4 regions of the Acidovorax sp. 1608163 genome follow, and region 1 is predicted to be linked to each of the others. Evidence: predicted binding sites of a transcription regulator. Region 1 holds the regulator's gene; each other region holds the start of a gene.
What was found. The regulator FNR, encoded in region 1, switches genes on or off when oxygen is low (the NO sensors DNR and NnrR bind a similar motif). The targets are predictions, from matches to a motif close to TTGATNNNNATCAA.
Positions count from the first base shown of each region.

Region 2: EAG14_RS13600 (FeoA family protein) is a predicted target of FNR. The motif match lies at 6,264-6,277, and genes of this name have one in related genera.
Region 3: EAG14_RS20480 (DASS family sodium-coupled anion symporter) is a predicted target of FNR. The motif match lies at 2,429-2,442, and genes of this name have one in related genera.
Region 4: EAG14_RS02205 (TraR/DksA family transcriptional regulator) is a predicted target of FNR. The motif match lies at 1,597-1,610, and genes of this name have one in related genera.

Region 1 is NZ_CP033069.1:1,770,051-1,777,782, reverse strand. It holds partial or broken gene EAG14_RS08010 (putative bifunctional diguanylate cyclase/phosphodiesterase) at 1-1,399, opposite strand, end outside; gene EAG14_RS08005 (HD-GYP domain-containing protein) at 1,432-2,715, opposite strand; gene EAG14_RS08000 (sulfite exporter TauE/SafE family protein) at 3,135-3,866, opposite strand; partial or broken gene hemN (oxygen-independent coproporphyrinogen III oxidase) at 3,875-5,256, opposite strand; gene fnr (fumarate/nitrate reduction transcriptional regulator Fnr) at 5,446-6,168, shown strand; gene EAG14_RS07985 (hypothetical protein) at 6,218-6,511, opposite strand; gene EAG14_RS07980 (FixH family protein) at 6,590-6,871, opposite strand; gene ccoG (cytochrome c oxidase accessory protein CcoG) at 6,917-7,732, opposite strand, start outside.
Region 2 is NZ_CP033069.1:3,065,596-3,073,327, reverse strand. It holds gene EAG14_RS13640 (ATP-binding protein) at 1-418, opposite strand, end outside; gene EAG14_RS13635 (response regulator transcription factor) at 387-1,073, opposite strand; gene EAG14_RS13630 (hypothetical protein) at 1,051-1,605, opposite strand; gene EAG14_RS13625 (MipA/OmpV family protein) at 1,607-2,437, opposite strand; gene EAG14_RS13620 (chromate resistance protein ChrB domain-containing protein) at 2,577-3,035, opposite strand; gene EAG14_RS13615 (Fe-Mn family superoxide dismutase) at 3,032-3,952, opposite strand; gene EAG14_RS13610 (chromate transporter) at 3,977-5,179, opposite strand; gene EAG14_RS13605 (chromate resistance protein ChrB domain-containing protein) at 5,204-6,166, opposite strand; gene EAG14_RS13600 (FeoA family protein) at 6,340-6,678, shown strand; gene EAG14_RS13595 (ferrous iron transporter B) at 6,675-7,732, shown strand, end outside.
Region 3 is NZ_CP033069.1:4,587,123-4,594,854, forward strand. It holds gene EAG14_RS20470 (catecholate siderophore receptor Fiu) at 1-877, shown strand, start outside; gene EAG14_RS20475 (DUF1513 domain-containing protein) at 1,127-2,299, shown strand; gene EAG14_RS20480 (DASS family sodium-coupled anion symporter) at 2,583-4,136, shown strand; gene EAG14_RS20485 (L-lactate dehydrogenase) at 4,138-5,094, shown strand; gene EAG14_RS22975 (hypothetical protein) at 5,291-5,605, shown strand; gene EAG14_RS20490 (DUF3658 domain-containing protein) at 5,966-6,304, shown strand; gene EAG14_RS20495 (hypothetical protein) at 6,380-6,571, opposite strand; gene EAG14_RS20505 (DUF3658 domain-containing protein) at 7,494-7,732, shown strand, end outside.
Region 4 is NZ_CP033069.1:489,664-497,395, forward strand. It holds gene EAG14_RS02195 (Rrf2 family transcriptional regulator) at 1-474, shown strand, start outside; gene EAG14_RS02200 (hypothetical protein) at 595-969, opposite strand; gene EAG14_RS02205 (TraR/DksA family transcriptional regulator) at 1,046-1,420, opposite strand; gene EAG14_RS02210 (DUF2946 family protein) at 1,716-2,081, shown strand; gene EAG14_RS02215 (TonB-dependent receptor) at 2,160-4,496, shown strand; gene EAG14_RS02220 (YcnI family protein) at 4,649-5,194, shown strand; gene EAG14_RS02225 (copper chaperone PCu(A)C) at 5,259-5,768, shown strand; gene EAG14_RS02230 (PhaM family polyhydroxyalkanoate granule multifunctional regulatory protein) at 5,872-6,783, shown strand; gene EAG14_RS02235 (FIST N-terminal domain-containing protein) at 6,856-7,732, shown strand, end outside.

The sequences.
Region 1 (7,732 bases):
GAATGCGGCGCGACACCGCTTCTGCAACGGTGGCATCGCCGCTATGCAGGTAGATGACAAACTCGTCCCCCCCCAGTCGGCACAGCATGTCTGTTTGCCGAAGGCAGGTTTGCAAACGTTCGGCCACCAACTGCAGGACCCGATCGCCAAACGGGTGCCCGAGCGAGTCATTGATGATCTTGAAGCGGTCCAGGTCCAAAAACAAGATGGCAAAACTGCCGCCTTGTTGCTGTGCCGCGGCAATGGCCGCCTCCGCGCGCTGCGCCAGCAACAAGCGGTTGGGCAACCCCGTCAACACATCGCTGTAGGCAAGTTCCTCAATGCGTTTCTGTGCGGCGTGCTGCACCGTGAGATCGCGCATGAAGCCAATGCTCTGCATGACTTGCCCGCTCTCGTCGTGCAGGGCCACCCAGGACAACTGCACAGCGCAGTCGCTCCCCATCTGGCGCGGCATCCACAGCTCCCCCTCCCAAAACCCCGACGTCTTCCAGCCCTCGCCCACCCGCTCCATCAGCAGTGCATCCTCCAGAGGCCTGAACAGCGAGGCGGCCAACTGCCCCTCATAAAAGGGGGCGGCAGAGCCCATGAGTTTTTCGCAACCCGGGTTCATCCGCAAGATCCGATGCTGGCGATCGGCAATGAAGATAGCGTCCAGACTCGACTCGAACACCCTGGCTGCCAACCGAAGACTGGCTTGGGCTTCTGTCTGGCGCGTGATGTCACGGAATGAATAGACCCGCCCAACAGGCAAGCCACGGCTGAGCTGCGGGACAGACCGGCGCTCCAGTACCGTGCCAGCGCTCAGCTCCAGAATATCGGTGCTTTCTTGCATCGGGTCGGCCATGATGGCCGCCATCCGCTCAGAGTAGCCCTGCGGGTCGCGCACCTGATCTGCCATGTGGGCAAAAACGGCCGGGTCATCACGGCGGGTCAACATGTCTGGCGAGATGTGCCACAGCTTGACCAAACGCTGGTTGAAAGCCCGAATGCTGCCATCCATGGCACATACCAGCATCCCGTCTGCCGCAGAGTCCAGCGTCGCCCTCAACTCCGACAGCAAAGTCTCCAGCTCCAACTCGGTCGCTTGCTGTTGGCTGCGGTCCATCATCGCCAACAAGAATGCCGTGCCGCCCCCCGGCAATGGCACGCGGCGCAACTGCCGCTCCACCGCAATCAGCGCGCCATTGGCATGCAGCACACTGGTTTCAGAGTGGATGCCGTCCGCGATGGCATCCACAGGCTGTACCCAAAACACATGGTCTTGCGGGGTGGCAACGAAACCCAGCACAGATTGCCCCACCAGCTCCTGAACGGTACGCCCCAACAGCTTGGCTGCGGCCCCATTGGCTGCCAGAACTGCCAGAGACTTCTCATCCACCAGGCAGACAGCCTCCAGCATCGCATCCAGCCAAGGCTGCGGCAGTGGGTATGTCACAACGCCTGAACCTCTGCTTCGACGGAGTCTGGGCTGACTGCACGCTCAAAAAAGTAGCAGATGCGCTTGCGCGGGGAGAGGTAGTCCAGCGCATCGCGAGGCAACTGCGAAGGTTTCAGGCTGCGCCGGATGCCCAGTTCTGGCACCGTCTCCAAATCCAGGATCGGGGCTTCGTCCTTGGGAATGCGCGAGTCGTGCACGATCACCCGAGGACGCAGGGGCCGCGAAGAGTTGACCGATGCCACGATGGCATAACGGTCGTTGACCAACTGGACGATGGAGCCTGGGGGGTACACCCCCATCATGCGGATGAAGGCACCCAGCACCACCGAATCAAACCGCGCCTTGTGCTGTGCAAAGATCACAGACAAGGTTTCGTGGGGCGTAAGGCCCCCTCCTCCGATGGGGCTGCACATGCGGTCATAGTGATTGACCAGCGCCACCACCTGGCTGGATCGACTCAACTCTGCCGCGCCGCGACGCAAAGGAAAACCCGAGCCATCGACCATTTCATGGTGCTGCGCGATGGTGGCCAGCACCGGTTTGCCCCAACCCATGCGCGTGGCCAACGCTACCGAGGCGGCCACATGGCCCTCGTAGCGCGAGCGTTCAGCGAGGGTCATGGAAGAAGAGACATGGGCCAGCTGCAGCGGCATGCCCATTTTTCCGATGTCGTGCAGCAACGCGGCGACACCCAGGTCATGCAACTCGGCGCTTTTCATGCCCAGCGCTTTGCCCAGCAAAAGGCTGAGCACCATGACATTCACGGGATGCAGTGCGCCGGGCTCGCCAACGCCTTCTGAGAGCAGGCGAATGACCGAGTCGCTGCTTTCGAGCAACTCATCCACACACTCTGAAACCAGCGATACCCCCTCAGCTTGCGCAGCCTGGGGCTGGTCACTGACCAGTTTCTCCATCGCCATGTACTGGCGAGTGGCCAAGCGAAAGCGCTGATCGCAGGCCAACAAAGAAGCATTTTGGGCTGCCAGCAGCAGCCTGCGCCGCAACGCCAGGGCATTCTCGGCCCCGGCGGTCAATGAGGCAGAGGGTTGATCGGCAACAACGGGCTCCGGCGATGCGGGCTCTGGGCATGCTGACGGGGTTTCGGGTTCTGGCGGAATCACGCCATGGCGAAACTCTGGATCGCTTTTCTTGGGCAGCACCTTGATTTGGGTGAGTCCCAACTCGCGCAGGGTTGCGATCTGCTCCGCGGAACCCACCCTGAAATTGCTGACGGGAAACGGATGCTGCATCCAACTCAAATCCAGCTGGATATACATGCCAATTCGCAACTGGCTGATATCGATAAGAACTGAGGTATTCACAGCGCAATAGGTGACAGTGGGGAAATGTAACAATGCCGCGACAATTGTTAAGCCCATTATCACCAGTTCTGATGGCCGCCTGAGCAAGGCGTTTACCCCCTATTTCCAGCAGTGCTTTTCTGGAAAAGAGGTCGAAATCAGACGCGAAAGCCGCAAAACCATGTGCCCAGCGGGGGCCCTCTCAGCGCACCGCTCGCCAGACGCAGAAAAATGGCTGCCTAGCAAAGGTGGATCGGCAACTCCAGCAAGATGTAAAAGCTGGCAGAGTGTGGTGAAATTGTCAAAAAGCGACCGACTGATCGCGGGCCATGCAAGCCAAAGCAGTCGGCAGACTCTTTGAACAGGTTCTTAGCAAGCAAGGCCAAGCGCCTGGCTCAACGGCACCACAGTGAAGGCTTGTACACCAAGTCCATCCACAGCGCCCACACCGCAACGCCGCACAATAGGGCGCCACTGATACGAGCCCCCCAATCACCCTGCAACGCTTGGAGGTGCTTGCGCCCCCAATGCCATGCCAGCGGGCCACCGACCAACCACAGGCCGCTGCCCACGGCGAAGAGCGCCATCGACAATGCCCCTTGCACAGGGCCGCCACTGAGTGCTGCCACCAACAGCGCAGAGTAAAGCAGCCCACAGGGCATCAGAGCCCACAACACCCCAGCCGACGCCACCCCGGCAGGGGTGCCCACCAAGGGACTGACACGCGCCCACACCGAGCGACCGGCCTGCTCCACCCAGGCAGGCTGGCGCAGCTGAACCATCATCATCAGCCCCCAACCCAGCACAGCAACGTGCATGAGCGTCCACACGGGCCGCAGCGCCATGGATTGCTGGGTGACCCAGGCCAGGCTCTCCATCGCCCAGGCCGACAAGGCCCCCAGCAGCGAATAGCCCAGCACACGGCCACTGTGAAAGGCCAACTGGCGCAGAAAAGAAGGTGCTGCGCTGCGCGGCATCCAGTGCACAGGCTGCTCTGCAGGACGAGTTTCTGCCGCTGAAGCGCCCGCCCCCACCACCGCACCGCAAGGCGCCGAACACATGGCAACGCAGTGGGTCCCACCCAGGAGCCCCATCACCAACGCCGTCCAGGCCACAGCACCAGTCATATAGAGGGTCAGATGATGCGAGAGAACTTGGCCCGCGTGCGATCAGCTTGCAGGTAGCGATCAAACACCATGGCAATGCCACGCACAAAGAACCACCCCATGGCCGTCACACGCACCCCCTCATCACCGATCTCTACCAGGCCTTGGGTCTGCATGTCCTGGAGCTGATCCAACTCAGCAGCAAAGTAGCGGCGGAAGTCAATCAGCCAAGCTTGCTCCATGGGCTCAATAAGCAACTCGCCTTGGCACATCAAGGCCATGATGGCAGCACGGCGCACCAGATCGTCCCGATTCAGTGCCAAGCCACGGACCACGGGCAGACGCCCCTGGTCGAGGTGGTCGTAGTACTCATCCAGAGTTTTGGCATTTTGGCTATAGGTGGCGCCAATGCGCCCAATGGCCGATACGCCCAAGCCAATCAGGTCGCAGTCAGGCTGCGTGCTGTACCCCTGGAAATTGCGATGCAAGCGCCCTTGCCGCTTGGCGATGGCCAGGGCATCGGTGGGCAGCGCAAAATGGTCCATGCCAACGTACACGTAGCCCGCCTCCAAAAAGGCATCGAGCGAACGCGACAACATGGCCACCTTCGCGCCCCCTGTGGGCAGTTCAGCGGAGATGATGCGGCGCTGGGGCTTGAAGCGGTCTGGCAAATGGGCATAAGCGTACAGAGCAATCCGATCCGGGCGGAGTTGAGCGATCTGGGAGAGCGTACGGTCAAATGACTCAGGGGTCTGGCGTGGCAAGCCGTAAATCAAATCCACATTGATGGAATCAAACCCAATGGACCGGGCGGACTCCACCAAAGCAAAGACCTGCTCGGCGGGCTGGACCCGGTGCACGGCTTTTTGTACCTCAGTGTCAAAGTCTTGCACACCAAAGCTCAGCCGGTTAAAGCCCAACTCGGCCAGCAAGGCCAAGCGCTCGGCATCCACGGTCCGCGGGTCCACCTCGATCGAATACTCCCCTCCAGGCGCCAGCGTGAAACTGCGCTTGAGCATAGACATGAGTTCGCGCAAGCCCTCATCCGAGAGAAACGTCGGCGTGCCCCCCCCAAATGCAGCTGACTGACCACCTGCCCTGCACCACACTGGGCCGTGTGCAGATCAATCTCACGGCTCAGATAGCGCAAATAGACATCGGCGCGGTCATGGTGTTTGGTGATGATCTTGTTGCAAGCGCAGTAGTAGCATAGCGACTCGCAAAATGGAATGTGCACGTACAGTGACAATGGCATTGCCTTGGCACCTGTCCCCAGATGCCTCTGCGCCAATGCCAAGGAATATTCCTCTTGGCCAAATGCCTCCACGAAACGGTCTGCCGTGGGGTAGGAGGTGTATCGAGGACCTGGCACGTCAAAGCGGGTCAGGAGTTCTGGGGTAACTGCGGTCATGGGGATATCCTTGCGTACTAGCTTACTGTGCCGCACCCCTCCTCTTGCGTCCTTGACCTGCATCAAGTGAAGTCATCTCCACAAGAGCGACAATTTGATGCATATCATCTGCCACTACTCGCAGACCGAGGCATACCGGCCTCCCTCGTCGTGCACGATATGCCCGAACATCAACCAGGTTTCTGTGCCATGAATCCGCTCACCATCAAAGTCGCTTGCTCCAACTGCAACCTCCGCGAGCTTTGCATGCCCGTTGGCCTCAATGACGAACAGCTGCAGCGCATCGACGAGGTGGTGGCCGTGCGCCGCAAAGTCAAGCGCGGTGGCACACTCTTTCGCAATGGCGAAGCCTTCACCTCGCTGTACGCCATTCGCACGGGTTTCTTCAAGACCTGCGTAGCCACTGAAGATGGTCGCGATCAAGTCACGGGCTTTCAAATGGCCGGGGAGATCATCGGCCTGGATGGCATTGTGAATGATCACCATACCTGCGACGCCGTGGCATTGGAAGATGCCGAAGTCTGTGTGATGCCGTTTGATCGCATTGAAGAACTATCACGCGAAGTGACTGCACTACAGCACCATGTGCACAAAATCATGAGCCGCGAAATCGTGCGCGAACACGGCGTGATGCTCCTTTTGGGCAGCATGCGGGCTGAAGAGCGTTTGGCAGCCTTCCTTCTCAACCTGGTACAGCGCCTGCATGCCCGCGGCTTCTCTCAATCAGAGTTGGTGCTGCGCATGACCCGGGAAGAAATTGGCAGCTACCTGGGCCTCAAATTGGAAACCGTGAGCCGCACCTTCTCCAAATTCGTAGAGGATGGAACTGTCGAAGTTCGCCAACGCCACGTGCGAATTTTGGACACCGACGCGCTACGCCGCATCGTGAACAACCAACAAGCCTGCCACTGATCGGTTGGGTCTTGAGGCATGCCGACTAACGGAGGCATGCCATCCGGCCTCATGGGCAAGACGGTGTCTTGCGGCAATCGTCAGGTCGATCTTGGTCAGGCACAGGACAGCGGTTGAGTTCAAACGGTGACATGGCCAGCAGCGTGGTCAAAGCGCCGGACGCCATGGTCAGCACCCAGAAGGCAAAGAAGGCCAGCGTGTACACCCCCAGCCGAGACAATGCCAGCGGCTGCCCAAACCAGTGCAGGTCTTGGGGGTCAACCATTGCAAACACCAACACCTCCAAAGCCCCGGCGACCAAAAAGGCCGGCCAAGCAATCCACATCAAACGCTGTGTCCACATCGTGGTGTCTCCGTATGGTTTTGAGAAGGCATCGATGCCTGGGCCTACCGCACCGCCATGAAGGCCCAGGCTCCGCAACTAGCGGGGCTGGTCTTTGAGCGGTGTCACGGCATGGTTGCGGCCCTTGAGCGCAGGCGCCATGCCAGGCTGCGGGTTCTCCAGCCTCTTGTTGATATCAATGCCTTGCTGGTAGTAGTCTTCAGCCACAACGGGGTCAGGGCTGGAGACGGCAATCCACAAGGTAACGAAGCCCGCTACCACGACGATAGCGGGGCCAGAGAGCACCAGCCAAACATGGCCAAACTTCCACCAAGGAGCCGCCTGAACGGGAGCGGGAGCTGAAGAGGAAATCGAAGACATAGCAAACTCCATCAAAACGGGTAAGACAGCGAGACCACAGGCTGCTTACCGAGGAACCAAAAAGACCGTTTTTTCCGATACATGGGCGCCACCACCTTCCGCCCCAATCTCAAACGTCACAGGGTGCGAACCCGGCGTTGCGGACCCATAGGGCACCTGCAAGCGCACCGCCACCCAACGTGACTGCGCAGGCTCAATGTCCACAGCAGACTCCGATACAACCTCCAAGCCTTCCAGCCCCTTGGCTGCTACGTGGTAGCGCTGAGGCGACTCCGTCGCATTCATGATCTGGATACGGTAGATGTTCTCCAGCTTACCGCCCGCAACGATGCGAGACAAGGCGGCGCGATCCCGCACAACGTCGACCTTCAAAGGCGTTCTGGTCATCAGGCTGGCAAGCATGGCCACACACAAGGCCACCAGCACGGCGCTGTAAATCAACACACGGGGCCGCAGCACGCGCCGCAGGATCTGAGACTGCGACCAGCGCTTCACGACGCCGTTCTGGGTAGTGAACCGAATCAAGCCACGGGGGTACTTCACCTTGTCCATGACGGTGTTGCACGCATCCACGCACAACCCGCACCCAATGCACTCGTACTGCAGCCCTTTGCGAATATCAATACCCACAGGGCACACCTGTACACACAGCGTGCAGTCGATGCAATCCCCAAGGCCCTTGGCCTTGTGATCCACGGTCTTGCTGCGGGGCCCACGCGGCTCACCACGCGCCACGTCGTAGCTGACGATGAGCGTGTCCTTGTCAAACATGGCGCTCTGAAAGCGTGCATAAGGACACATGTACTTGCACACTTGTTCACGCATGAAGCCCGCATTGCCATAGGTGGCAAAACCGTAAAA
Region 2 (7,732 bases), 1.3 Mb from region 1:
TGGCCGCATGCATTGGCACGCCCTCCCGCTGCAACTCAAACCGCTTGAGCTGGGGGTCAAACGCTGCGCCGGCCGGGGCCAGGGCCGTGGCTTCTTCGCTGGTGGGCGAGAAGACCACCCGGCCATCGGCGGTGGTGATGCGAACGAACACATCCTCTTTGAAGCTGGTGAATAGCCACTTGTCGATTTTTTCCTCATCGAACCCCATGGGGGTGCCGTCGGCGGCAAACTGGGTCCGTTTGGCCAAGCCTTGTGCAAAGTGCTCCGCGCCATATTGCAGCATGTAGCGGTTAAAGGGCTCTGCCAGGAAAAAGACCATCAACCCGACCAGCAGGGCGCTGGTCAGCATGCCAATGCTGTAGACCGCCAGCAGGCGGGTGCGCAGGCTACGAGGCCACTGAAGCTTCACGCAGGGCATAGCCTTGGGTGCGGAGGTTGACGATCTGCATGCACGAGCCCGCTGTGGCCAGTTTGCGGCGCAGCCTGTGCAGCGCCACGTCCAGCGCGTTGGGCGTGACGGCCTCTGTCAGGCCCCAGGCGGCTGCCTCCAGTGTGGACCGTTTGACGGTTTGCCCCGCTTTGCGGGCCAGGCACAGCATGATTTGCAGCTCGGTGGCGGGCAGAGGCACGGCGGTGCCCGCGCAAACCATGTGGCCGTGCTCTGGGCTGATCTGGACGTCGCCGTGGGCGGGCGCAAACTCTTGCACCTGGGCTGGGCGTCGCAGCAGTGCACGCACCCGGGCCACCAGCTCCTCCATTGGAAAGGGCTTGGTGAGGTAGTCGTCTGCGCCCGAGTCCAGGCCTTCGATGCGGTCATGCAGTGCGTCTCGGGCTGTCAGCATCAAGCAGGGAGTGGGGCGACCGGCGGCGCGCAGGCGCTTGACCAGGTGCAGGCCATCGCCGTCTGGCAAGCCTCTGTCGATGACCACCACGCCGTAGGTAATGTCTCGCAAAGCCAGCCAGGCTGGCTCCATGGCATGAAACACGTCGGTTTCAATGCCAGCATTGCCCAAGGCTTGGCGTACCAAATCGGCCAGCCTGCTGTGGTCTTCAATGAGTGCAATGCGGTTCATGGGGCCAATGTGCAAGCGAATGCTGGGGACGCTCGGTCAGCGCCAGCAGGTGGTCTTTCATCTGGGCAATGCGTTGGGGGTTGGCGTGGCGCTGCAGGGCCTGCTGCATCCACAGGGTTTGTGCCGCCGCTCTGCAATGGAGCGAAAGCAGCGCATCGCAAGCATCATAGGCGCAGGCCTCGCCGATAAAATCGGCCCAGATGGCCTGGTAGCGCCCATGTGCCATCAATGCTGCGGCCGCAAGCTGCCCCTTCGGTCGGTGCAGTGCGTTGTCGCAGAGGCAGCGCAGGTAGGCCCTCAGGTGCCGAGCGGCGCCCGGTGGCTCGGTGTCCAGCGCCACCACCATGGCTTGGCGAAAGGCCAGCACGGTGCGCTCGAAGAGCGCGTCCAGCCGCGCACGGTGATGGGCCTGGGGGCTGTGCAGCCGCCTTGCTATGCCCGGATGGCTTTGCAGGGCATGCGCATGCACTCTTTGGAGAGCCTGGGGCGCGGGCGCTTCCAGCGTGCACACAAACGGGCCCAGGTGCCGCATCTCAGAAACGGTACAGGTAGCCGATGGTGGCCCGCGACAGGCTCGATCGGCCCACGATGGGGCTGCGTTTGATTTCGTCAGGCAACTGGGTGCTGCTGATGTCCAGGAAGATGGTTTGCTTGGGCTGCAGTGGGTAGTCCAGCCGCAAACCCAGCTCCAGCGCCGTGGCGGCCTTGCCGGTGTATTGGGGGCGGTTGGGCTGGGCTTCGCTCGCCTTCACGCCAAAGTAGTAGTCCACGTATTTTTTGTCCAGCCACTGGGCTTGCACCCGTGGGGTGATGCCCAGTGGGCCGACGCTGAAGCGCCTGTCCAGTTGCAGCATCGCCTTTTGCCCCTTGCTGTGGCCCGATGCGTCTGCCGTCCATTCTGCGGTGGCGCGCACGAGGGGGTGCGTCCAGGTGGCTGTTCCCCCAGCCCAGAAACCACCTTTGCGTTCGTCCATGCCCGCCAGGATGGGCGCGTCGTCCGCCTTGTAGCCGATGCCCTCGTATTTGAGGCGGCCAGTCAGTGCGATGGAACTGCTGGCGCCCAAGGGCCATTGACCCAGCTTGAGATCGGCACCGGTGCCCGCCACGCGCAGCCAGGTGTTTTCGTAGTTCAGCAAAGGCAGCGCCCGCGTTTTGTTGTCGTCACCCAGGTAGGGGCTTTGAAACACCCCGACGCCAATGCCCAGACCCCATTGCGGCGCCATTGATGTGGATTGCGTGGACGGTGCGACGTCGGATTGCGCAGCGGCATTGCCCGAAAGCGCAAGAGCGGCGAGGGCCGCCATGGCGAGATGGGAGCGCGCGGCGGCAGGGGATGTGGATGCGATGGGCTGGGGTTTGTGCACGGAGGGCGTCCTGGTTACGAAAGCATCCATCGTCCGCTGCCTGGACTTACTGGCGACTTACCGTGTGGCCCCTTCCTTGGCGGCTGGCTTGGTGGCAGAGTTTGGCCCTCTCTGCCGTGTCAGGGCGGGCCACAGCGGGTCATGTCGCCATGCTTGGGGGCCAGTGGTGGGTCTCGGCCTGGCACGACTGGCACCACGCATACAGCGCGTCGTACATCACCATGCCGTGCCCCAGCATTTCGTGGTCATCGCGGAAGGTCTGGGACAGACCGAGCGACAGCGCGTACAGGCCCGCAGACTGTGGCGCCAAGTCCAGTCGGGAGGTGTCCGCCCCCCGCACGATCACGGCCAGTTGCTGCAGTGCGGGCTCGGTGAGGCCGTATTTTTTGAGAAAGGCGTCGAAGCTGCAAAGGTCACCGTCGTGGGTCATTTCCACGCCGGGCACGTCGTAGGGGATCGCACCTGTGTCTTGGGCCACCCGAAGCACGGAGGCCGCAGGCACGTAGAGAAACTCAGGTGCCTTGTCGATGAACCGGGCGATCAGCCAGGGGCAGGCGATGCGGTCGATCTTCGGGCGTTCGCGGGTGACCCATTTCATGTGGCACTTCCTGGTGTTTCCAGAGGCAGGCCAGCGGCTTGCCAGGCCTCGATGCCACCCACGAGGTAGCGTGCATCCAGGCCGCGTGCACGCAAAGTAAGGACCGTTGAGCGCCCGATGTCCTTGCCGCGTAGGCAGTACAGCAGAACCGGCTTCGATGCATCGAGTTCCTGGCTCCACTCGTGCACGCGCGACGGGTCGCGCCACGATGCCCCGGCAATGACCTGCGGGCTCTGTACATAGTCCTCCTCGCGCCTCACATCGAGCTTGCCCTGCACACCATCCAATGCACCGCCCGTGTCGATGCCAAACGCCAACGCATCCGCCTCGACAGCAGCGCCGTAGCGCTTGTAGACCTTGTCCCACTGAATGTTGGCCATGAACGCATCCACATAGGCGCCTGCCTTGGCGCCAAAGTCCAGGTGGTAGGCGTGCTCGTACATGTCCAGTGCCAGCACCGGCGTGGCGCCCGCCAGAAGGTGCGTGTGGTCTGCCGCCCAGTGGTTGATGAGGCGGCTTTCGCGGGAAGACCAGGACAGCAAGGCCCATCCCGATCCACCGCCCATGGCCTTGGCCAGCCCCGTGAACTGGCTGCGCCACGCCTCCACGGAGCCAAAGTCACGCGTGAGCGCAATGGAGAGGCCGCAAGATGGCAGCACACCATTGCCCCCCAGGTTGTCGAAGTACAGCTCGTGCAGGAACGCCGAGTTGGCCGCGATCAATTCCTCGCGCTTGAGGCCGTTGACGGTGAAGGTGGCAGCTGTGCTCCAGTCCAGCACTGCGAGTTCGCTGCGGATGGCGTTCAGGCGCTTGACGGCGCCAGCGTAGTTGTTCTCGTAGTGGCTGGTGATCAGTCGATTCGACAGCCCGGTGAGTTGGTCGGGGTCCAGTGTGAGTGGACGAGTGGTGTAGTTCACGGGGCGCTCCTTCAGGGGGCAGGGTCAGACTCGGGAAATCAGTGGGTAGACGATCAGGCCCACCAGCGCGGCGGCCAGCACCACGACAGGCTCGGGCAGCTTCTTGAACCGCCACAGCACCGCCGTGGTGGCAAGAAACAGCGCAGCGGTGGGCAGGTCCACGATGGACCGCTGGCCCAGTACCACCACCGCCCCCGCAATAGCACCCACGGCAGCGGCAGTCACGCCATCCACAAACGCCACCACACCAGGGTGCTTGCCATGCTTTTTGAAGTACGGCGCCGGGATCACTGTGAGCAGATAACAGGGCAGAAAAGTCGCTGCTGCCGCGACGACGGCGCCCCCAAAGCCGCTGGTCAAAAAGCCAATGAACCCCGTGGTGATGACGACCGGGCCTGGGGTGATCATGGCCACGGCCACGGCGTCCACGAACTGGCGATCGGTCAGCCATGCGTACTCTTTGACCACCCCGCCGTAGAGGAACGGCACGATGGCCAAACCGCTGCCAAAGACGAATGCCCCCGCGTAGGTGAAGTACGCGGCAATCTGCCCGAGCTTTTGCCAGTCGAGGTGGTCCAGGCTGAGTGCCCCGGCCATGGGGGCTGCCCATGCCATGCTGTGCAGCCGCCCGCCAGCTCGCTTCAATGGGCCGCGCACGGCCCACACCAACAGCCCCGCGCCGAGAAAGACCCAGATCACTTCGGATTGGGTGGCAATGGTTACGCCCGCGCTGACCAGGTAGATGGCCCCGAGCAGCCTGTCCTTGCCCACGCTCTTGGTCGTGAGCTTGTAGGCACTCAAGGCAATGATGCCGATGACGGAGGCGCCCACGCCATAGAAAACTGCCTGCATCCAGGAGATGCCGCCGTAGGCTTTGTAGGCAGCCCCCAGTGCCAACACCATCGCAAAAGACGGCAGCACAAACGCCACGCCGACCAGCGTGGCGCCCCACAGGCGGAAATGCACGTAGCCGAGGTAGATGGCCAGCTGCGCAGCCAAAGGGCCTGGCATGAGCTGGGCCAGGGCCATGCCCTCCTTGTAGTCGGCATCCGAAATCCAGCCGCGTTGCTCCACCAGATCGCGGTACATGTAGCCGACCAGTGCCACGGGGCCACCAAAGCCCAGCGTGCCCAGGCGCAGCATGTACAGCACCAGTTGCCACAGCGTGTAGACAGGAGCACTTGCAGCGCTGGCGTCCGGCGCTGCCGTTACCTTGAGATCGTTCATGTTCATTCCTGAGGTGGTGAGGTGCTACGGTTTGCGGTGAGTAGAGAAATGCGCATGGAGCGAGTCCAGCACCCCGCCCACATCGGCCAACAGGGCGTCGTCGTCCGGCCAGCGCTTGCGTGCACCGGCCAGCACGGCTTCGAAGCCACCCGCTTCGGGCGTGGTTGCGCCCCCCACATCCAGGGCATGCACCATGGCCCCCAGGCGCAGCAGGCCGCGATCACCGTCCAGGCCAAAGCTCGCCAGCAGCACCTCAAACGTCACCCGCTCACCCACATGCGAAAACGTAGCACCGTCGAAGTCAAAGCCCAGTGCATCCGCAGGGCAGTCTGTGATGGCGTTCAGCCACACAAAGCGCGCGCTGGGGTCGATGAAGCGCTGAATGAGCCAGGCGCTGGCCACGCGATCGACCCAGAGATGGCGGCGCGTCGCCCAGAGCCGCCCTTGGTATTGCATGCGGTCACGCCGTGCAATACGGCCCGCTGTGGTCTGAGGCTCGCCGGGGGACTGCAAGGCCTCCACGGCGTTGGCGAAGTCGCGCCACTGGGCTTCGGCCCGGATGGAGGCTTCGCCCGGAAAGAAGTCGATCTTGCGGATCGCCTCGTAGGTGCGCGCATATCGGCGCTGCAAGCGCTGAAGCTCGGCACCCACCAGCGTGGGCAAAAGCTGGCGGGCTTGCGCCAACTCGTCCAGCCAGGGGGTGTAGTCGGCCGTCCGATCAAACAACGTTTGGTAGGCGGCTTGCTCGGCCATGTGGGTTGCTTGCACCTGCAGCAGCCAGGCCTGTCCCCCTTCTTGCAAAGCCTCGTCGGCCAGCGGTTGAAGCTGTGCAGCTTGCTCTGCTTGTGCGGGCAGCAAGTAGGCGCCGTCGCGCAATGCGGCGCAGCCCAGTGCCTTGACGGCACGCCAAATCCGCATGCGCACCGTAGCGCTTGCCGAGGGGAGGCTGACGACCAAGGCCAACCATGAGTGAGAAGGGCGATGCATGGCGCAAGCTTAAATTGGTGTCACAAGCCTTGCAATGAAGTAGCGATATCTACATTTTTGAGAGCCTTGTCCGGGTGCTCAGGCCAGCGAGGCCGCTCTGATTTGAATCAAGTGCCAGCGGAACTCATTTTGTAAAATGAGAACCAAACTCATTTGCGTAAAGATTGACCCCCATGAAAACAATGCACGAGGGTGCCGCCGCCGCCCTGCACCCCAGCACGCAGGCCGCCACACCGACGGCGGCTTCGGCGTTCCCCTCTGCTGCTTTGGGCCTGGACGGGCTCAAAGTCCGCACCCCTGCGTTGGTGACCGGGCTGGTGCCTGCGCGCGATGGGCGTGAGCACAGCACCTTGCTGCGCTTGCTGGAGATCGGCTTTGTGCCCGGTGAGGCCGTGCAAGTGCTGGCCCGGGGGGCGTGGGGGGGCAATCCCCTTGCCGTGCGGGTGGGGCAGGCCACGTTTGCCCTGCGCCAGCAAGAGGCGGCCATGGTGCAAGTGCAGGTGTTGGCATGAGCGCGGCGGTGAACATGGGCGCAGGCGCAGCCACCCCGGCGGGTGAGTTGATGCGCGTGGCCCTGCTGGGCAACCCCAATTGCGGCAAGACGGCGCTGTTCAACCTGCTGACCGGTGCCCGCCAAAAGGTGGCCAACTACGCGGGCGTGACGGTGGAGCGCAAAGAAGGCGTGCTGCACACGACCAGTGGCCGCAAGGTGCGGGTGCTGGATTTGCCCGGTGCCTACAGCCTGCACGCGCACAGCCTGGACGAAGCCATCACCCGCGACATCGTGCGGGGCCGCCGCCCTGGCGAGGCCTTGCCCGACCTGCTGGTGTGCGTGACCGATGCCACCCATCTGCGGCTGAACCTGCGCCTGGTGCTGGAGGCGCGGGCCCTGGGCCTGCCCATGGTGCTGGTGCTGAACATGAGCGACATGGCCGAGCGCCAGGGCATTCAGATCGACCGCGAGGTGCTGTCGCGCGAGCTGGGCATGCCGGTTCTGGCCACTGTGGGCGTGCGCGGCGATGGTGCCAGCGAGCTGCTGAGCTGGCTCGATTCGCCCGCTGCACAGGCGCTGAAGGCGCCGCAGGTACCCGCCCAGGAGGCGGTGGCGCTGGATGCTTCTGCGCTGGATGCGCAGACCCAGGTCATCCGCACCCACCAGCAGGTGCACCGACTGATGGAGCTGGCGGTGCGCTCCCCGGCCACCAGCCTGCGGGCGGATGACCGGATTGATGCTGTGGTGCTGCATCCCGTGTGGGGCATGCTGCTGCTGCTGACCACGCTGTTCTTGATGTTCCAGGCCGTGTTCACCTGGGCCACGGTGCCTACCGATTGGATCAAGGCGGGGGTCGAGTGGACTTCGGCTCTCATCCAGGAGCACATGGCCGATGGGCCGCTGCGCAGCCTGTTGGTGGACGGCGTGGTGGCCGGGGCCGGGGGCGTGCTGGTGTTCTTGCCGCAAATCCTGACGCTGTTTCTGTTCATCCTGGCGCTCGAAGACTCGGGCTACCTGCCGCGTGCCGCCTTCTTGCTGGACCGTGTAATGGGCACCGTGGGGCTGTCGGGCCG
Region 3 (7,732 bases), 2.2 Mb from region 1:
CTACCGCACCAAGACCGACGCCAGCACCATCGTCACCACCAGCAACCTGACCAGCTACCCCGGCTACGCTGCAGGCTCGCTGGCGCCATCGGCGCTGAGCACCTCGGGCAACCTCACCAGCTGGAAGCTGGGCGCGCTGTACAAGCCTGCGGCCAACGGCAGCATCTACGCCTCCCTGGCCAACTCGCTCACGCCGCCTGGCGGCTCCAACTTCGCGCTGTCGTCCACCTCCACCAACCAGAACAACGCCGCGCTGGACCCGCAAGAGACCCGCAACATCGAGCTGGGCACCAAGTGGGAACTGCTGGACAACCGTCTGAACCTGAGCGCCGCCGTGTTCCGCACCGAGAACGACAAGCAGATCTCGTACGACGCGGTCACCGGCATCTACACCCAGTACGGCAAGACCCGCGTGCAGGGCATCGAGCTGGCCGCCGTGGGCCAGATCACCAACTTCTGGCAGGTGTCGGCAGGCATTGCCAAAACGCAGACCAAGGCCCTGGGGCAGAACAGCATCAGCGGCACCACGGTGACCAACACCGACAGCGTGCGCTGGTCGCCCGACCTCACGGCCACCGCCTGGACCTCGTACACCTGGGGCGCCTTCACCCTGGGTGGCGGCGCGCGCTACGTGTCTGACCAAAAGCGCGTGGTCACCGCTGGCACGGCACTCAATGTGTCCAACATGCCCAAGATTCCTTCGTACTGGGTGACCGACCTGATGGCGGCCTACAAGGTCAACCGCAACGTCAACCTGCGACTGAACATCTACAACCTGTTCGACAAGGAATACATCAGCACGCTGAACAACAACGGCGCACGCATGGTGCTGGGCGCGCCCCGCTCGGCGTCGTTGACGGCAGAGTTCTTGTTTTAAGGCGACGCTGAACCCGCCCCACGCGGGCAAGGTGTGTGCCCAAGCGGGCCGCACCATGGCCCCATCCCTTGCACTGGCCGACAACGCAGGACTAGGGACACCGGGGCCTGCTTCACCCCCTCAGGCCGGTGTGCCCCACCCCACCACAGCACACACACCGCCCCCGAGGGCGTGCGACAGGCTCTGCCCCCACAGCGGCATGCCGCCCCTCCCGCCCTTTCTGACCCATCTCTTTGCGGAGCCCTTCGCATGACCTTCCCCTCCATGAACCGCCGCACCCTGCTCTCTGGCACCGCCATGGCCGCCCTGGGCGCTGCGGGGGCCCTGGGCCTGGCCCCCGGGCGCGCCCTGGCGCTGGGCGCCGATGCCAGCACCACGCTGATCGGCGCCGCCTGGCGCGGCCCCAAGGCCACCGACACCCACTACGCGGGCGTGCTGGCCGCCGACTGGGAGCGCAAGCAGCTCACCATCCGCTACGCCGTGGCCCTGCCCTCGCGCCCGCACGGGCTGGTGCCGCAGGCAGACGGCGGCCTGCTCGCCAACTGCGTACGCCCCGGCACCTGGCTGCTGCGCTGCGATGGCGCGGGCAAGGTGGCAGAGCACATCAAGCTCGACCGTGACCAGGACGCCGTGCTGCTCAGCGGCCACACGGTGCCATCGCCCGACGGCGCCACCCTCTACACCACCGAGATCAACTACCGCACCGGGCGCGGCCACATCGGCGTGCGCGATGCCACCACCTTGCGCAAACAGGACGAGTGGGACAGCGGCGGCATCGACCCCCACCAACCCGTGCTGGACACGCAAGGCCACCTGCTGGTGGCCAACGGCGGCGTGCTGCGCAACCTGGCCGACGCCAAGTACGACCTGCAGCGCATGGAATCGGCCCTGGTGCGCATCGACACCCACACGGGCCGCATCGCCCAGCGCTGGGTGCTGGACGACCCGCGCCTGAGCATGCGCCACATCGCCTGGAGCACGTCCGCCACGGCCGCTACCTCGGATGCCCCCCGCCGCCTGGGCGTGGCCATGCAGGCCGAGCACGAAGACCCCGCCCGCCGCGCCGCCGCGCCCATCCTGGCCGTGCTGGAGGGCGACCAGCTGAGCGTGCCCAGCCGTGTGAACGACGGCCACGGCTACGCGGGCGACATCACCCCGGCCTACAACGGCGGCTTTGCGGTGTCGAGCAACAAGGCCGGGCTGGCGCAACTGTGGCACCCCAGCATGCCCGACAAGCTCTCGGCCATCGTGCAACTGCAAGAGGCCTACGCCCTGACCGCCTGGGCCGGGCCCCAACCCGGCGGCGGCGTGCTGGTGGCCACCGCCCCGGGCCTGGTGCGCTGGCACCCCAGCGCCAAGCCCGCCTTTCTGCCCTGGCCCGAACCCATGGCGCTGGACAACCACTGGGTGCTGATGGGGTAATGTTTTAAGCAAAAACACCCTCTAGCGCCCATGCAATAAGCGCAAACAGCTATCAAATCAATAGCATATTGCGCTTTGACACTAGGGCCACACGGGGGCAAAACACTGGCGGGCAGATGCGCCCAGGTCTTGATGCGCATCAACACCGCCCCCGCACAGCAGGCGCATGCTGTGGCACAGGGCGGCACGGAATGGGCTGCCCTTTCGGCAGCAACGGCGTGCCTGGCGGGCGATCCCCCCTGCGCGCTGGAGTTGCCGGACCACAACAAGAAAGTGTTCTCTCATGTCGACCGCTCCTGCTTCACACACACCTCTCCCAGCAGCCAATGCGGCTGCGCACCCCCTCCCCGCTACCCCCTCCATCACCTCGCACCCCGAGCCCAGCTCCAACCGCAAGTTCGGCTTTTTGCTGCTGGCCATTGCGCTGTACGGCATCGTGCTCATGCTGCCCACGCCCGCAGGCCTCTCGGCCTCCGGGCAAGTCGCGCTGGCGCTGCTGGCGCTGGTCATCACGCTGTGGATCAGCGAATGCGTCTCGCCCGCCAACAGCGCCGTCATCCTCACCGGCATGGCCGTGGTGGGACTGATGGGCAAGCCGCTCACGCCCGGCGCCAAGCCCATGGGCTCGGCCGATGCGCTGACCACCATGCTGGGCGGCTTCTCGTCCACCGCCGTGCTGCTGGTGGCCGCCGCGCTGTTTCTGGCTGTGGCGCTCAAGCACACGGGGCTGGACAAGCGCGTGGCCCTCATCGTGATGAGCCGGGTGGGCATCTCGCCCGCGCGCCTCACCGTGGGCGCGATGCTGGTGGGCTTTGTGCTGGCGCTGTTCATCCCCTCGGCCACGGCGCGCGTGGGCGCGGTGATCCCGATCATGGTGGGCATCACCGCCGCCCTGGGCCTGCCCGTGGGCAGCAGCCTGGGCGCAGCGCTGATGATCGTCACCGCGCAGGCCTGCTCCATCTTCAACATGGCCGTGAAGACCGGCGCTGCGCAAAACCTGATCAGCCTGAACTTCATGCAGACCACGTTTGGCCACACCGTGACCTGGAGCCAGTGGTTCCTGACGGCCCTGCCCTTCACCCTGGGCATGAGCGTGGTGGTGTTCTTCGTGTCGTTGTGGATTCTGAAGCCCTCGGTCGAATCGACGGAGAACGCCACCGAAAAGCTGCGCGAGCAGCTCAAGGCCCTGGGCCCCGTCACCGCCCCCGAAAAGCGCCTCATCGCCGTGGCCCTCCTGCTGCTGGTGATGTGGTCCACCGAAGGCATGCTGCACCCGTTTGACACGACCACCACCACGCAACTGGGCATTGCCCTGCTGCTCATGCCCAAGATCGGCGTCATGCACTGGTCGCAGGCCGAAAAGCTCGTGCCCTGGGGCACGGTGGTGCTGTTTGCTGCGTCCATCTCGCTGGGCAACCTGCTGTCCAAGACCGGCGCCGCAGGCTGGCTGGCACAGCAAACACTGGGGCAGATGGGCCTGTCGGCCCTGCCCGTGGTGGCGGTGATCGGTGCGCTCTCGCTCTTCAGCATCGTGCTGCACCTGGGCTTTGCCTCGGCCACCGGGCTGGCCAGCACGCTCATCCCCATCTTCATTGCGTTTGCGCAGTCGCTGCCTGTGTCCAAGGAAACCGCTTTTGGCATCGTCATGATCCAGAGCTTCGTCGTCTCGTTCGGCTTCATCCTGCCCACCAACGCGCCGCAGAACATGCTGTGCTACGGCACCGGGGCCTTTGGCACCAGCCAGTTTGCCAAGGTGGGCCTGCTGCTCACGCTGGCGGGCTTGGGCCTCATCCTGCTGCTGTCGGCCACGCTGTGGCCCATGATGGGAGTGCTGTGACATGGGCGCACGCATCGGAGTGATCGGCGCGGGCCAGGTTGGCGCCGCAGCCAGCTACCTGCTCTCGTCCACGCCCGGCGTCAGCGACATCGTGCTGGTGGACGTAGACCCCGCCCGCGCTGCGGGCGAGGCCGCCGACATTGGCCACGCCGCCGCCTTTGGCACTGCGGCCCGGGTGCAAGAGGGCAGCTACGCCGACCTGGCAGGCGCTGCCGTGGTGGTGATCACCGCAGGCGCCAGCCTCAAGCCCGGCCAGACGCGGTTGGAGCTGCTGCAGCAAAACCTGCGCATCGTGGACCACATCACCGAGCAGGTGCTGCGCGCCGCGCCGGGCGCCATCTTGTTGTTTGCCACCAACCCGGTGGACGTGATGCCCGCCATTGCCGTGCAGCGCTGGGGCGTGGCCCCGGGCCGCGCCATCGGCACCGGCTGCACGCTCGACTCCATCCGCTTTCGCGACCGGCTCTCACACCACCTGGAGGTGTCGCCCAGCTCGGTGCACGCCTACGTGCTGGGCGAGCACGGCGACTCGGAAGTGCTGCTGTGGTCCGGCGCCCAGGTGGGCGGCCTGCCGCTCTTGGACTTTGCCCAGCAAAGCGGCCGCCCCATCGACACCGCCCTGCAGCGCACCATGGCCGAAGACGTGCGCACCGCCGCCTACCGCATCAAGGCAGGCAAGGGCGTCTCCAACTTCGGCATCGGCGGCTGCATCGCGCGCCTGGTGCGCGCCATCGTGGGCGACGAGCGCAGCGTGTTCACCGTCTCCACCTACCTGCCCGAGCTGCTGGGCGTGCAACGCACCTGCGTCTCCCTGCCCCATGTGATCGGGCGCACGGGCGCTTCCACGCCCTACCTGCCGCCGCTGGCGGACGATGAAGCCACAGCCCTGCGCGCCAGCGCAGAGGTGCTGGCGCAGACGATTGCGGGGGGACTGCAGACGTTGGGGGAGAAGGGGTGAGGGATGGGTGACGAGAGAATGCTGCGAGCCCTAAGCAGCCGGTGGACGAAACTACCGCAAAGCTGCCGTTGACTCACTACCCACTGGCTTGACGTCCAAACCGCGCTGTCTCAGTGCACGGTGCCTGCCTACTGGCAAGCTATAGTTTGCTGAGTTGATGCCTGCCGGGTTTGTCGGAAATTTTATATCTGTGCTGTTGAACAGCACACTGACCGCAAGCCCAATCTGCAAGCCATTTTCAGGAGGAATCAGTGTCCAGAATATCCTGCAAGGTCCAGTTTATCCCGCAAGTTTTGCGGGATACATCACGTTGAGCATCATGAGTTCCGAGTCCCCGAACGACCAGACTGCTCAGAACATCGCCGTCGCGAGCGTTCGTCGTCATTCCATGACGCCAGATCAATGGGAGCACACGGTCATTGGTTGTGTTCACCCCAAATTGGCATTTTCATTTGATTTCCTGCCAGGCGAGCTTCCGATTGTTAGCGGCTTCTTCTCTCAAACAAGCTGATGGCTCATAAGTACCCAGAGAGTTGTAAGTCAGCACGACGGAGCGCGACGTGAATTGGATCCTCGGTACGGAATTGAGCATGTATTCGGAAACTTCAAGGGCATCAAGCGCAGCGAGTGCCCAAGCGCGCCGAAGACAGAGGTTGCAAAAGTGACTTCTCTAAAAACCAAAGAGTTCGTTAGCTTCGAGTTTGAAGCTGGCAGGGCATCAATAGCGCCGATTTACGCCTGCATGTTCTGGTCCCGCGTAACGGCCTTCCATCATGGCGGTCGTGATGCCCAACCCTGCACTCCAGCGGACGGCTTCGCCGCCCGCTGAGTTTGAACGTTAAACCTCACTGCCACCCATCGCCATCAAACCATGCCAGATCAAATAGAACCACTTGACGCTGACGACGAAGAGAATGACGACGAACCGACGCCGGAGGAATTGGCGCAGATGCGGCAAGCGACAGCCGCGGACGCTGCAGCGGTTGATGCACTTATCCTGCAAAGTTGCACAGAGCGCTGGCGCAAGGTGGCGATGGTCGTCGGAACTTCATTGAAAGAATTCGACGCGAAGTTTCCTCATCTTCCGTATGTTTACATGCCGGTCCGCATCATTGAATTGGAACAAAGCGGTGCGCTTGAGGTGCAAGGCGATCCAATGGCAATGCGATTTTCAGAGGTTCGCCTCGCAGGGGTAAAACGTGATGTTTAACCCTTTGCTCGAAGCGGACAGGTAACAAAATGAGGCCGCTACGCGGCGGGTGTTGCCCGCCGTACAGCGCCGACGTTAAGTGTCACCCACATGCAAAGCGTTAAACAGGAGGGTCATTGGCTCGCCGAATTGCCACATGAGAGCAAAGTACTTTTCCTTGCTGCGTTGGCTCACGATCTCACTGTTGTCGCCCGCAACAGTTATCGACCACAAACCGAAGAACTGGACGAGCCCAGCCAATTGCGCAGCGTCAATGAGATCCAGCACAGAATCTTGGCCTGCTTGGTTCAGTCGCTTGGGGGCGTCTGCGAGCGGAGCTTCCAAGAAGCGATCGCTAGCCTTGTGCTTCAACAACCTGACCCAGAGTTGGGTGGGCTCATGGAGTTTGCATGGTGTCGCACTAAGGAGCGGTTGGGATGATGAGACTTAACCCTTTGCTGCATCGGACGGCCTCGCCGCCCGCTGAGCGCCAACGTTAGCCCCTAACATGTCGCGCATCATTCCCTCCACACCGTCCGCAAGCGCTCTTCACGGGCTCTGGTTTGTATTCCAACATGCCGGTCACCGCTTTGCACTTTGGACGTCATCTCTGACTGGGAAGGAGGAGGTTTACTTAAACGGCGTCTTAGTGGCCGTAAGACGCAAGATCGCTCTGACCTCGGTGCACGAACTGGCCGTGGGCGAAGCGACATATTCGTTGGAGCTCACGACCAGGAACCTTCGGCGAGGCGTCTTTGAGTGCGTGTTACGCCAAGACGGAGTCGCAGTTGCTGTCCTGGAGACCGAATACGTCGCGCGCAACAGATGGCTGCAAAGTGCGGTGGTCATCGGCGGAACTGCACTCCTCGTTTTCGGAGCGCGGAAGTCCGGAGCCTCGTTCGGGTGGGTGGCTGTTGGAATGATGGCATTGGCCACGCTGTCGCATAGCTATCTGGGGCGTGGCAGCGGGTACGTAATTCGACCAGCAACCGTAAGCGGGGGTGAGGTCTAACACGGCCGTCGACGCGGACGCCCAACTTCGTACGCTCCCTGCGATCGCTCCTGTCGACCGCCGGGCACCTCTACGTTGAGCGTCCGCTTTCATTGACTTCCACAGATCGCTCCTGGCCGAATTCTGCCCCGGGTATAAGGACGTTAACGAGCACTCAGCAGAAGGTGGGTAAAGTCCCCCAAAAATTGAGCACGCTCTATGTCACGAACGAAAACCTCAGATTTCCAGTTGCATGAAGACATACGCTGTGTCGGTGGAGAATCTGACAACCAAGAGCCTGACGGTCCGCTAAGTGCGGGACAGCAAGCTCGCATTGAAGCGCTATCGCAGCGCCAAGTAGCTGCGGCCGACGATGCGCTCATGAGTGCAGCGGCACCTCACTGGCAAAAAGTCGCCCGCTTGGTCGCAGAGGTAATGACGAGCAACTGGCCTAACAA
Region 4 (7,732 bases), 1.3 Mb from region 1:
CTGACGACGATCAGCCAGCGTCAAGGCACGTCGCTGTCGTACCTGGAGCAATTGTTCAGCGCGTTGCGCCGTGCCGGCCTGGTGGAAAGCACCCGTGGTCCAGGCGGCGGCTACGCCCTGGCGCGCCGTGCTGAGCAGATTGCCGTGGCCGAGATCATTCTGGCGGTGGAGAACATGGACGTGGACGACTACCAGCCCCTGACCGCCCCCCAGGTGGCACAGCTCAAGGCCATGACTGGCGAGCTGTGGGTGTCTTTCAATGCCCGCGTGCTGGAATATCTGCAATCGGTCTCGCTCAAGGACCTGATGGAGCAAGCGCAAGCGCAGGGCGTGGTGACTGCCCCTGAGCCTGAGGCCAAGACCTTGCGGAAAACCTCTGGGATTGCCCCGGTGGCCCGCCCTTTGATGGCGCGGTTGCAAATTCCCAATTCGGTGTTTGCCTTGGGGGCCTTGCCGCTGGCCCCTCGCCGCTGAGCGCAAAGCCCTGAGTAGAGGCGCGCGAAGGTCGCGTCGCCGTTGCGGTGGCTCAGAAAAGAAGGCCTGGGATTGCCCCAGGCTTTGCGCAGCCGTGGTCGCCCTTGGCTTGGGGTCGAATCAGGCCATGGACGGGTCCGCCGCCATGTTGTCAAACTTCTTGAAATACTGGCGCGCCATGGCGACCAGTTGGGCGTCGCTGGGGTGGTCTGCAGCCACTGAATCGACCACGGAGGCCGCTACGGCGGCGCTGTGTTTGCTGCACCAGTCGCGGAACTGGTTGCGCGCCAAGCCGGGGCCGCAAAGCAGCACTTCGTGCGAGCCGTGTAGGGCCTGCGCCACATCGGTAAAGAAGGCGCTCGCGTCATCGCCCTTGCCCTGGTGCTTGTGGTGGCTGCGGGACTTGATGCGTTGTGCTTGCACATGTTCGCGGTCAAACATGACGACATGGGCTTCGGAATGGTCCATCCAGACAACAGCGTGAAAAGTGCTCATGGGTCTACTTTCTTGAAGTGAAGAAAAAAGGGAAACGGGTGATCGAATAACGCCTGTGCGGTGGGTGTGCTGCGGCCTAGTGGCCCGGCCTGTGGTGGGCCTCAATGGCCTCCTGACAGTGCACGCAGCGCGCAACCTCTGGGGTGGCTTTGAGGCGGGCGGCGGCAATGTCCTGGCCGCAGTCGGCACACTCGCCATAGGTGCCTGCGTCGATGCGGGCAAGGGCGGTGGCGATGGCATTGAGGTGCTCTGCCTCGCGGTCTTCCAGGGCAAATTCCAGCGTGCGCTCTGATGCGACCTGGGCTCGGGAGTCTTCTGCGTGCGTGAAATGCTCAGCAGCGGCCTCTACCCGGCCCGTGGCCTCGCCGCGTTGCTGGGCCAACTGGGCTTGAATGCCCGCTTGCTGTTCCAGCAGTTGTTGGCGGTACGAAGTGGCTTGTGTCTTGTCCATGCGGTCAACTCCTGCAAGTGATGGGGAACGGCTCACAAAACTCTTTCGGCGTTGTTGCTGCGTCTTGTCGCACATACCGTACTGCCTGTGACGCGGCGCGTCGCCAGAACCGCTTTGTCGAGCTTTCTTTGCTGCTCTGAACGCTTTCATGGTGCGCTGGTCTGATGCGCGATGCGTTGACAGAGGTCAAGCTCTGAGCAGGCCCGCACCTGGCTGTGCGATGGCTGGCGTGCCAGCCACGTGGTGAAGCCATCGCATGACGCTGATCAAGGGTTTTGCGGGATGCGCTTCTACAATGCGCGTTATGCAAACCATTCGCAGCCTCCGCTGGCTCGCCCGCCTTGTGCTGGCGTGGTTTGTTTTGTCGATCGGCGTTGCGGTGGCGTCGCCGCTGGTCAACCCTCAGGCGATGGAGTTGATCTGCTCGGGTTCGGGCGCGATCAAGATGCTGATCAAAACCGACGATGGCGCCAAGGAAATGCCCAGCCACACGCTGGACTGCCCCCTGTGCGCGCATGTCGGCGCACCGCCGCCCACCGCGCAGGCCCAGCTGCCTGTGGTCCATCCCCTGGCGCATGCGTTGCGCCCCATTCCTGCCGCGCACATTGCTGCGCGCACCGCCGCGCCGCTGCCGCCGCGCGGGCCCCCTGCGTTCTCCTGATTTGCTATTTGTTTGATAGCTGCTTGCGCTTGATTGATAAGCACTGGCGGCCTATTTGGCTTGTTATCAGGAGTTCCCATGCGCAAAAGCCGCATGGCGCTGGCCGTGGCCAGTGCCTTTCCCCTCGTCCTTGCCTTCACGGTCACCGTGGCCGTGCCCGCATTTGCCCAGACCGTTGACAGCGCCGGCAGCAGCCATGCCCCCGTCAAGGAACTGGGCGTGGTCACCATCACCGGCGGGCAGCCCACCTCGCTGCCCACGCAGATCCCCACCACCATCGAGGGCGTGACGCGCGAGCAGATCGAGCATTCGATCAACGCCACCGACAGCGAAGACGCCCTCAAGTACCTGCCCAGTCTGCTGGTGCGTAAGCGCTACATCGGCGACTACAACCACGCCGTGCTGTCCACCCGCGCCTCGGGCACGGGCAACCCGGCGCGGTCCATGGTGTTTGCCGATGGCATTTTGCTGAGCAACTACCTGGGCAACGGCCCCACCAACGCGCCACGCTGGATGCTGGTCACGCCAGAAGAAATTGAGCGCGTGGACGTGCTCTACGGCCCGTTTTCGGCCGCCTACGCAGGCAACTCGGTGGGCGCGGTGGTGGACTACGTCACGCGCATGCCGACAAAGTTCGAGGCCCACGGGCAGGTCAGCTATCAGCACCAGCCTTTTGACCTGTACAACACCAACGGCACCAACGGCACCTACGGCGGCAAGCAGGTCAGTACCTCGGTGGGCAACAAAAATGGCGACTGGTCGTGGTTCCTGAACTTCAACCAAACCGACAGCGAAGGCCAGCCGCTTACCTTCCCCACGCGCCTGGTGTCTGCAGGCACCGTTGGCAGCGCAGGCACACCCGTGACGGGCGCAGTGCTGGGCAACAACCGCAGCAACCAGCCCTGGTACCTGCTGGGCACGGCCACCCAGTACCACACGCAGCAAGACCACATCAAGGCCAAGATCGCTTACGACTTCTCGTCCACCGTGCGCGCCGCCTACACCTTCGGCTGGTGGCACAACGCATCCGAGGGGCGGCCCACCAGCTACCTGCGCGATGCCAATGGCAATGCGGTCTACAGCGGCACGGTCAACATCAATGGCCGCTCGTTTGCGCTCGCGCCCACGGACTTCAATGTGTCCAACGAAGACCTCACGCATTTCATGCACGGTTTGTCGGTCAAGAGCCGCACACAGGGCGTGTTTGATTGGGAGGTGGCCGCCAGCCTGTACGACTACCAGACCGACACCCTGCGCGCCGCTACCGTGGCGCTGCCTGCCGCGCTGAACGGCGGGGCAGGGCGCATCGTCAACAGCAAGGGCACGGGCTGGAACACGCTGGCCGCCAAGGGCACCTGGAGGCCCGATGGGCTGCAGGGCACGCACATCGTGGACTTTGGCCTGCAGCGCGACAGCTACCAGCTGCGCACTATCGAAAACGCTACGACGAACTGGATCAGCGGTGATGCAGGCGCCCGCAACCAGGCCTTCACCGGCGACACGCAGCTCATTGGCCTGTGGGCACAAGACACGTGGAAAATCGCGCCACGGTGGAAGGTCGTGCTGGGCGCCCGCGCCGAGCGCTGGAGCGCCAGCAATGGCCAGACCGGCAACGCCACCACCACGCTGAGCCACCCCGAGCGCAGCGAGACCTATGTGTCGCCGAAGGCTGCCGTGGCCTACCAGGCCAATGACCTGTGGGTGCTCAAGGCCTCCACCGGCCGCGCCGTGCGCATGCCCACCGTGGCCGAGCTGTACCAGGGCGGCATCAACGGCAGCGGCACGCTCATCAACAACGACCCCAATCTGAAACCCGAGAAGAGCTGGACCACCGAGCTGACCGCCGAGCGGGACATGGGCAATGGCCTGCTGCGCCTGACCGCGTTTTTTGAGCGCACCAAGGACGCGCTGTACTCGCAAACCAATGTGCTCGTCACACCCAACGTGACCAACGTGCAGAACGTGGATGCCATCCGTACCAAGGGCATTGAGCTGTCGTACCAGGCCGCCAACGTCTTTGCGCGCGGGCTGGAGCTGGGCAGCAGCCTGACCTGGACGGATTCCAAGATCACGCGCAACGACAAGTTCCCGGCCAGCGTCGGCCAATGGCAGCCCCGCATCCCCGAGTGGCGCGCCACTGCGGTGGCCACCTACCGGCCCGATGACAAGTGGTCGTACACCCTGGGCGCGCGCTACAGCGGCAAGCAGTACAGCACGCTCGACAACAGTGACCCCAACGGTTTTTCCTACCAGGGCGCGAGCCGCTACTTCACCACCGATGTGCGCGTGCGCTACCAGATCACCAAACAGGTCAGCGCCGCCGTGGGCATTGACAACCTCAACAACTACCAGTTCTGGAACTTCCACCCCTACCCGCAGCGCAGCTACATGGCTGAGTTGAAAGTAGATCTGTAAACCCCCTGAGCGGCTTGCGCCGCATCCCCCCAGGGGGACGCCTCCAGCGGCCCGGCAAAGCCGGTTCCGCGGTGGCACTGGCCTTGGCGAGCGTCAGTTTTTAAGGCAATGAACCGTTGAAACGAAAAGGTCAAAATATGAAAGCGAATACTATGAAAAAGATAGCTGCTTGCGCTTGCTTGATAAGCGCTACAGCCCTGTTTGGCACGGCATCGGCCCATGTGGTGCTCGAATACCAGGTCGCCCCGGCGGGCGCCAGCTACAAGGCTACCTTTAAGGTCGGCCACGGCTGCGGTGCATCGCCTACGCGGCAGCTGGTGGTGGACATTCCCGAAGGCTTCAAAGGCGCACGCCCGCAGCCCAAGCCGGGGTGGACGCTGGAGGTGCAGCGCAGCAAGCTGGCCACGCCTTACACCAGCCATGGCCGCAGCGTGACGGAGGACACCACACGCATCACCTGGACAGCCAAGACCGCCGAAGACGCGCTGCCCAGTGCCCACTATGATGAATTTGTGCTGGTGGGCCAGACGCCCGACAACGCCGGTTCCATCTACTGGCCCGTACGCCAGGTGTGTGCAGAGGGCCGCAATGACTGGACTGAAGTCCCCAAGGCAGGCCAGAAGCTGCACGACCTCAAGGCCCCAGCCGCACTGCTGGAAGTGTTGCCCCAGGCGGGCGGCGCGGGCCACCAGCATTGATGGCCGCACCACCCTCTTGGTTTTCTATCGTCTCTGTGTCTTTCGTTTTTTTAGGAGTGATTCCATGTCTTTGATCCGTACCACTGTGGCCCTGGCCTGCCTGTTGAGCGCCGTTGCCTTGACCGGCACTGCTTTTGCCCAAACCGCCAGCGTCAAAGTCGAAGGGGCCTGGGCCCGTGCCACCGTGCAGGGCCAAAAAGGCACCGGCGCGTTCATGAAGCTCACGGCCCCCGAAGGCGCCAAGCTGGTGGGTGCCTCGTCCCCCGCCGCTGGTGTGGCCGAGGTGCACGAGATGAAGATGGACGGCGACGTGATGAAGATGCGGGCCCTGCCGGTGCTGGATTTGCCCGCTGGCAAAACCGTCGAACTCAAGCCCGGCGGCTACCACATCATGCTGCTGGACCTGAAGGCCCCGCTGGCCAAAGACACCACCGTGCCCGTCACGCTCACCTTCAAGGACGCCAAGGGCACCGAAAGCAAGCAGGAGCTGAACCTGCCCGTGGCCACCACGGCCCCCGGCGCTGCGGCGGCGCCCGCAGCGGCAGACCACCAGCACGGAGCCCACAAGCACTGAGCGCCCTTGCACCCGGCCCCGCAATCTGGGGTCGGCACGCATCGCCATGTGCCGCCTGGTGGAGTAAGCTGCCGAGCATCCTCCACCAGAAAGCGCAGCGGCCATGAGCGATACCTCACACTTTGGTTTTGGCAAATTTGTCCCCGGCTTTGACTTCCTGCAAAGCCTCGCCAAAGGCGCGTCCAGCGGCATTCCACAAATGCCCCAGCTCTCCAACTGGGTGGCCCCCACCCTCAGCGTGGAAGAACTGGAAAAGCGCATTGACGAACTCAAAGCCGTGCAGTTCTGGCTGGAGCAAAACAGCCGCGCACTCACCGCCACCATCCAGGCACTGGAAGTGCAGAAGATGACGCTGGCCACCTTGCAGGGCATGAACATGAGCATGGGCGACGTGGCCAATGCGTTCAAGTTCCAGGGGGCTGATTCGGTGATGCAGGGCATGCAAAAAGCGGCCGAGACCTTCAGCGGCGCAGCCCGTGCGGCCGCCAGCCCAGCCCCGCAGCCTGCCGCGCCAGAGCCTGCCCCGGCACCGACACCCCCCGCGCCCCCACCACCGCCCGCAGCCCCCAGCCCCACGGCAGAGGCCGCCGCAGAGCCCGACGCCCCCAAGCCCGGCGTAGTGGACCCCTTGCACTGGTGGAGCGCGCTGACCACCCAGTTTCAGGAGATCGCCTCCCACGCCCTCAAGGACGCGGCCCAGCACAGCAGCACCCTCGACAGCACCCAGCACTTTGCCAAAGACGCGCTGAAAAAAGCCACCGACATGGCCAGCCACCTGGCCGCGCAGGGTGTGCACAGCCTGCAAGAAGCGGCCCGTGCGGCGCAGGCACCGGCCAAGGCGGCATCTGCCAAAAAAGCCCCGGCCAAGAAAGCACCGGCCAGGACCGCCACCGCCCCCAAGGCCGTCGCCAAGCCCGCCCGCCGCGCCCCTGCGGCCAGCCCCAAAGTGGCGGCGAAAAAACCTGCCGCCAAAAAGCCAGCCGCCGCCAAAAAGGCTGCTCGCGGCCGGGGCTGAACTCCCGAGCAGCGCGTGGTCAAGCCCAGCGCCTGGGCGCAGACGCCGCTGGCGCGCTAAAGTCGTTGCACTATGACCCTCTTTCCTACAGGCCACGCCACCCATCCCCAGTGGCGCATGGCGGCAGCGCTGGTGCTGGCGCAGCTGCGTGCGCAAATGGCGCTGCCCATGTATGCCGCCGCGCCCACCCTGGGGCTGCTGTACATCACCGACCATTACGCCAACGACTCGCGTGAACTGCTCGACTACCTGGCCAGCGAGCTGCCCGAGGTGACCGACTGGAGCGGCACCGTGGGCGTGGGCGTGTCGGCCAACAACGCCGAGTATTTTGACGAGCCCGCGCTGTCGGTCATGCTGCTCGATGTGCCTGCAGACCAATACCGCGTGTTCTCTGGCGTGGCGCCGCTGCCGCGCCACCCGGCCAGCGGCTTTGTGGCCCAGACGGCGCTGGTGCACGCCGACGGGCACACGCCCGAGCTGGCCGAGCTGCTGCACGAAATGGCGGGCCGTACCGAGACGGGTTACCTCTTTGGAGGCTTGAGTGCCAGCCGTGCGGCCAGCGTGCAGTTTGCTGTGGCGGGCAACGGCAACCTGGCCGGGCAGGGCGCTGCCAGCGGGGTGTTTGATGGCGGCCTGTCGGGCGTGGCCTTTGGCCCCCGCGTGCCCTTGCTCTCGCGCGTGACCCAAGGCTGCCAGCCCGTGGGGGCCCTTCGCACCATCACTGCAGCCAACGACAACGTGGTGCTGGAGCTGGACCACGAACCCGCGCTGGACGTGCTGCTGGACACTCTGCAAGTGACGCTGGACGGTGGTGACCCCCAGCCCGCGCTGCGGCGGGTGCGCGCTACGCTGGCCGGGCTGGTCGATGCGGGCACCCAGCCCATGGGGCGCCAGCGCACCGGCCACTTTGGCACCGACACGCGGGTGCGCCATATCGTGGGGCTGGACG